3 regions of the Solibacillus kalamii genome follow, and region 1 is predicted to be linked to each of the others. Evidence: riboswitches for the same ligand, from Rfam matches in the RefSeq annotation. Region 1 holds a riboswitch; each other region holds the start of a gene.
What was found. Region 1 has a riboswitch for thiamine pyrophosphate ahead of thiW (energy coupling factor transporter S component ThiW). Riboswitches for the same ligand answer to the same signal wherever they lie in the genome.
Positions count from the first base shown of each region.

Region 2: another riboswitch for thiamine pyrophosphate. It lies ahead of thiC (phosphomethylpyrimidine synthase ThiC); the one in region 1 lies ahead of thiW (energy coupling factor transporter S component ThiW).
Region 3: another riboswitch for thiamine pyrophosphate. It lies ahead of tenA (thiaminase II); the one in region 1 lies ahead of thiW (energy coupling factor transporter S component ThiW).

Region 1 is NZ_NHNT01000019.1:8,443-10,715, reverse strand. It holds gene CBM15_RS18555 (nucleotidyltransferase) at 1-455, shown strand, start outside; gene CBM15_RS18550 (cupin domain-containing protein) at 535-1,107, shown strand; TPP riboswitch at 1,228-1,317, shown strand; gene thiW (energy coupling factor transporter S component ThiW) at 1,408-1,914, shown strand.
Region 2 is NZ_NHNT01000008.1:42,333-44,605, forward strand. It holds gene cobT (nicotinate-nucleotide--dimethylbenzimidazole phosphoribosyltransferase) at 1-207, opposite strand, end outside; cobalamin riboswitch at 303-482, opposite strand; TPP riboswitch at 798-912, shown strand; gene thiC (phosphomethylpyrimidine synthase ThiC) at 1,063-2,273, shown strand, end outside.
Region 3 is NZ_NHNT01000002.1:157,384-159,656, reverse strand. It holds gene thiM (hydroxyethylthiazole kinase) at 1-464, opposite strand, end outside; gene tenA (thiaminase II) at 442-1,134, opposite strand; TPP riboswitch at 1,212-1,310, opposite strand; TPP riboswitch at 1,377-1,475, opposite strand; gene CBM15_RS04430 (NAD(P)H-dependent flavin oxidoreductase) at 1,612-2,273, opposite strand, start outside.

The DNA.
Region 1 (2,273 bases):
TATTTTCGGGGCTTGTAATAGCCGGTATTATTTACATGCTGAAAGGTGACAGAGTAGAAGACAATAAGGATTGGGAGTATAAAGGGAAGACAAAAAAGATGCTTGATCTGATCGATTACCGTAAACATCCGTTTAATATTTCGCTTATTATCTACATCCTGGTCATTGTCAGTTTTGTGTTAAGTAAAAGATTGGATATTCCGCTCTATATGGAAACAGGAGGCAACTCGCGCTACGTTACTTCTTTGCCAACAATTTCATTTTTAATGTCTTCCTTAATGGTAGTGAGTACGTTTATTTATATTATCAGTCATGGGGATTTTTTTGGTTTTCGTAAAGCCGAGTTAAGTTATGAAAGAGTCATGTTCGTCCACTTTGCAGAAATTATTGTATGTGGTGCTACCCTGTTTATTTTAATATTCACATTAATCAATGCGTTGTATGTGTATTTTTAGATGGATGGCTACTTTCGACAATAGGCACACACCGGTAAATTATTGCATACTTTAACTACAATAAAAAAGAGGTGAACTATTGAATCCGAATCAAGATTATACATCAGTGCAGCCCCAGTTTACATTCGACCTTAATAAAAACCCGTTATTCGTAAAAGACCAGCAAAATTTTATTAATGTAATGGGCGTCAACCAGTTAAACACATTGGATAATATATCGCTGCTTGATATTTATTTGAGTGCCAATAATGTCATTGAACCGCACTACCACCAAAATGCGGCGGAACTTGTTTATTGTATTGCGGGAAGTGCGATTGTTTCGATTTTGAATCCGTTTACGAAACAGCTGATGCATTTTCCGATTACCCCCGGCCAGGTGGCAAACGTTCCTCAAGGGTGGTGGCATTACGAAGTCGCCACGCAAAACAACACGCATCTGCTCGCCATTTTCAACGCACCGACACCTGAAGTCATTTTAGGTTCCGACCTCCTCAAGCTGACACCAGCAAATATTATGGCCCACACATATGGGATGAACGAAAATTTATGGACGCAGGCAGTTGCACCGGTAAGGCCGAATACGTTCATCGGTCCACCAAACCCATGGCAGCAAGTCCAGCCCGGCAACTACGGCGGCGGGTATGAGCAGTAGTTTTTCTCGGTCAAAGGAATCAAATTTCAAAAAAGCATTTGCATAATGAAACGGCCATGTTATGATAACTGTGAAATTAACCTAATATTGGCAGAAGTTAATCTGCTCGTAATTGAATATGAAAACTACTAGGGGCGCCTGTTTGGCTGAGAAGTACCCTTTGCACCTGATCTAGGTAATACTAGCGTAGGAAAGTAGTGTCGACCCCTTTTTTTATTATTTGTTTTAGGCTGCGATACCACTTTCTTTAGTTGAAAGTGGTTTTTTTGTTGCAAAATTTTATTGTAAAGGATGGTAGAAATGAATAAAACGAGGAAGCTTACGTATTCAGCGATTATCGCTGCACTTACAACGATTCTCAGCAGTTTTGTGTACATCCCTTTAGGTTTTGCCAAAATTTTTCCGATTCAGCATTTTGCCAATGTTGTATCGGCGGTGTTGCTCGGTCCATGGTATGCGGTATTACAGGCATTCCTTACATCGACATTGAGAAACTTAATGGGGACAGGCAGTATATTTGCTTATCCAGGGAGTATGATCGGTGCCTTTTTGGCTGCGTTTCTATTTGCGAAAACGAAGAAGTTAGCGTTTGCGGCAGTAGGTGAAGTAATCGGGACCGGGTTGCTCGGTGCGATGGCTACTTATCCGATCGCCATTTTGTTTTTAGGTCAGGAAGCGGCGCTGTTCGGTTTTGTCCCGGCATTTATGATGAGTTCTTTTGCGGGGTCGCTTTTAGGCTATGGCTTGCTGAAGATTATGGTGAGAAACCGGGCGTTTGGCGGGATGCTTTATCATAATGCCGGGTGAATGGAAGGTTTTTATTAGAAATTTTTGTGTCGTTATTAGAACTTCTTGGCGGGATATTAGACATCTGCGCATGATATTAGAACAGTTTGGAATTTTTGGTAGAACGGGCTTATTCCTAAATAAGATGGCGCGTCCATTTTGCGGTAGCCTTCCGTTTTTATTAGAAGATTTGTGATGGATATTAGAAGTTTGCAGGGGGTTATTAGAACTTCTGTGGACGATATTTGAACATATTAAAGACTTATTAGCACAACTCACACTTATATTAGAAATTCTCATTTTTATTAGAAGATTTTAAAATATATTAGAACAACTATGCCCTATATTAGAAAACGAAGCGCCGGGTATATCAATCGATA
Region 2 (2,273 bases), on a different contig from region 1:
GTGATCCGCAGCCATGACGATCACCGCTTTATTATCGATTTTAGGCGCAAGGTCACCCGTAATTGTGGCGATTTGCAGAGCTAGTGATTCGAGCTTCCCTAGGCTTTGCGGCGGTTTGGCTAAAGAGTCTATGTACGTACGTGCTTTTTCTTCCATTTGTCGGTCGATTTCTTGAATTTGATCAATTGTTTGCTGTAATAATTGCATGTTTCGTTTCCCCCATCTAAATGTATTTTTGACAATAAAAATAGCCTGCAGTTTATTCGATAACAAATAAACTACAGACATATCCAGTGTCTATAAACAGTAAGCATACTTAGGCAGGTCTCCTGGCTCAGATTCACAATTTCATAGCCCCTTCCCAGATGTAAATCCAGTGGGTTTTGCTATGAAACTCCTCTATACAGTGTTGGGATTACGCTAAAGCTTTTCACTTTATTCCCTATTCTCCCTTAACGGGCACCTAATGCTTGATGAATTTACCATTACTTTACGACGAACGACTTTTTTCGTCAAGGATGATTTTCAATAAGCAGGAATTAAAACGTTTTCTGATTCAGAATTCCTTAAATCTAAAAAAAGTCCACCTCCTGAGAATGTTGACTCATCAGAAATAATAATACGTTCGGGTTTTGTTTCTTTATTGTTCTTAACATCGAGACATGCAGAGGTTTGTAATGTGCATGCGAAATGAGTACGATATCAATATCCGGTAAGGTAATTCATCTAACAAATACTTTTCTGAATTTTCCCTTTTATCTCAAGGTAGTTTCATGTATACTAATATAAAATTGAATAGAAATAACTAGGGGAGTCCAATAAGTTGGGCTGAGAATGAAACACGTTGAAGTTTCTTGACTCTTGGGACCTGATCTGGATCATACCAGCGTGGGGAAGTTAGCATCGTATTATAGTAATACTACTTCTGTATACATATTAGCCGGGTCCGACCATTTATTGGACACCGGCTTTTTTATGTACTTCATAAGCTTTTTTAAGCTCCTCACTGTTGTGCTCTATCTCTTGTCCTTATATTCAAAAAAGGAGAGATTTATTATGTCAATGTCACCATCTTCATTAAACGAACAAAGTATTTCCATTATGTCTAACTTTTCGGGTAGCAATAAAGTATATGTAACAGGCTCTAGACCTGACATTAAGGTTCCAATGCGTGAAATCGAGTTAAGCCCGACAACTGGTACGTTTGGAGAAGAGGAAAATCCTCCAGTACGTGTGTATGACACCAGCGGACCTTATACAGACCCTGATTATTCTGTCGATATTACAAAAGGTCTCCCTGCCCTTCGCAGTACATGGATTCAAGAACGTGGCGATGTGGAGGAATATGATGGTCGTGAAATCAAGCCTGAGGATAATGGTTATAAAGATAAAAACGATCCTCGTACTAATCATAACGTGTTTCCTGGTTTAAAGCGGAAACCGTTACGGGCTAAAAAAGGGAAAAATATTACACAACTTCATTATGCACGAAAAGGAATTATCACGCCTGAAATGGAATTTATCGCAATTAGAGAAAATATGAAACCTGAATTCGTACGGGATGAAGTTGCAAAGGGTCGAGCGATTATTCCTTCTAATATCAACCATCCAGAATCAGAGCCCATGATAATAGGTCGTAACTTTCATGTAAAAATTAACGCGAATATTGGCAATTCTGCTGTTTCATCTTCCATCGAAGAAGAGGTTGAAAAAATGACATGGGCAACACGTTGGGGTGCTGATAATATTATGGACCTATCAACAGGTAAAAACATTCACACAACACGGGAATGGATTATTCGAAATTCGGCTGTTCCTGTCGGTACCGTACCTATTTATCAAGCACTAGAAAAAGTAAATGGTGTTGCTGAAGACCTAACATGGGAGGTTTACCGTGATACATTGATTGAACAAGCCGAACAAGGGGTGGATTACTTCACCATTCATGCAGGGGTTCTTTTACGGTATGTTCCGTTAACAGCAAAACGTTTAACAGGTATTGTATCCCGAGGTGGATCTATTATGGCACAATGGTGTCTTCACCATCATAAAGAAAATTTTTTATATACTCACTTTGAAGAAATCTGTGAAATCATGAAAACTTATGATGTTTCCTTCTCTTTAGGGGATGGCTTACGTCCTGGTTCCATTGCAGATGCCAATGATGAAGCTCAATTTGCGGAATTAGAAACTCTTGGAGAACTAACAAAAATTGCTTGGGAGCATGATGTACAGGTTATGGTTGAAGGACCGGGACACGTGCCAATGCACCT
Region 3 (2,273 bases), on a different contig from region 1:
CATTGATAGTTATTAGCCAACTGTTTGGCAGTCACTGCAACATCGATATCTCCTTTGCCACTATCCACACCTTTAGACGCCCAATTTACTCCCGCAAGAGCCGCCATTTCTCCAATATTGCAACGGATTACATTAATCTTTAAAAGGTCGAGCAATTGTTGTGCTGTCTCAGCTCGAAACTTCGTTGCCCCTACACCTACTGGATCCAGAACAACCGGAGTATTATGCATGTTTGCGCTAAGTCCTGCTTTCTTCATCGACTCTATTGTCCGTTCATTCAAAGTGCCCATATTTAAAAGCAAAGCATTGGCCTGGGCAGCCATTTCACCCACTTCTTCTATTGCATCCGCCATTACTGGTGAAGCTCCTACCGCCAGCAAGCCATTCGCTGTAAAATTTGCGACAACATAGTTGGTAATACAATGAACTAATGGTTGTTTATTATAAATTGCTTGCAGACTCATTTACATACACTCCTTGTTCCCAGCTTTGCTTCGTCCAAGGCATTTCCCAAAACATCCATTCGTAATAACAGCTTTTCTTAAAATGCTCCTGTAGTACTTTAAGCTTTGCAGGTTGTTCTTTCGCATATCGATCTAGCATCGATTTTTGTACTTCAATATTTTGAAGCATCTCCTCGGAAGCATATAATGCAATCCACTGTTCATAAAGAGGTATATTGGGGCATGCATCTTTTAATCTTTGCCCAATTTCCTGGTACAGCCATGGGCATGGCAGGATTGCCGCAAATGCTTCTGCTACATCTCCGTTATGCACTGCATTGTACATATGGCTCACATAGTTATAGGCTGCTGGTGCTGGTTCGAATTGTTCCAAATCATCCGCTGTCACACCTAATTCTTTAAACGTTGTACGATGCAACTCAAGCTCGGCATCATGGATAAACTTTGCTGTTTGCAGAAAATATTGAACATCATCATCAGTTGTCGCTTTTGCAGCTGCAAGAGCTAATACTTTCGTATAATGTTTTAAATAATACGCATCCTGCAGCATATAAAACTTAAACTTCTCCAGCGGTAGACTCCCATCTGCAATCCCTTGTACAAAAGGATGATAAAAGCTAGCCTCCCAATAAAAATCCGTTTCTTTTCTTACCTTTTCACAAAATCCCATTGTTACTCCTCCTTTTTGTTGGCGGAAGCACAAAAAAGACGTCTCAACATATAGAGAGACGTCCCCAAAAAGTGTAAGTACCACTTTTCATTGCTCCCTACGTCCGTATTAACGGCCAGGTTCCAAGGGTCAGGTTTTAACCTTCTCAACACTGCTGTGTCCCCCCGCAAATCAAATGCTTGTGTATTTGCAAAAGAAAGACTCCACGTAAAATATACGCGGAGCCAAAGTAAGTACATATGTATAGCTTGTACTTTGCTCCCTACGTCCGTATTAACGGTCAGGTTCTAAGGGTCAGGTTTTAACCTTCTCAACACTGCTGTGTCCCCCCGCAAATGCATTTAATTACCCAGAGTGTAACAAATTAATTCGAACCGGGCAAGTGAATTCAAAAAATTACGAAATTAATAGTTAAATACCTTATACCCAAAATAGCGCATCGTTAGTAAAATTCTGTTACTAATGATGCGCTTACATCTATTGTAAATGGGCTACTGCCGATCTTTTACCAGTCAGTTCATGATAAGCCTGAGCATATTCTTCAGCCAGTTTATCGACATATTGTTTTGTGGAAGTAATCTCTTTAATCGCGCCAATTCCTTGCCCGCTGCCCCAAATATCTTTCCAGGCTTTTGCGGTATTATCGTTAAAGTTCATTGCTGAAGGATCACTTTCTTTTAAATTCCTCGGGTCCATCCCCGCGTTCATGATAGAACCTTTCAAATAATTCCCGTGGATTCCTGTAAATAAATTGCTGTATACAATATCTTCTGCAGTACTATCAACAATCATTTGTTTATATTCTTGACGAGCAAACGCTTCTTCGGTCGCGATGAATGGTGAGCCGATATAGCCAAAATCAGCCCCCATTGCCTGTGCTGCCAACACTGAGTGCCCTCGTGCGATTGAACCTGATAAAGCTAATGGACCGTCAAACCATTCACGAATTTCCTGTACGAGCGCGAATGGACTCTGTTGTCCTGCATGACCGCCTGCGCCTGTTGCTACAGCAATGATGCCGTCTGCACCTTTTTGAATCGCTTTTTTTGCAAAATGATTGTTAATGACATCATGGAAAACGATACCTCCATAACTATGTGCTGCCTCAAATACTTCTTCACGTGCCCCAAGTGAAGTAA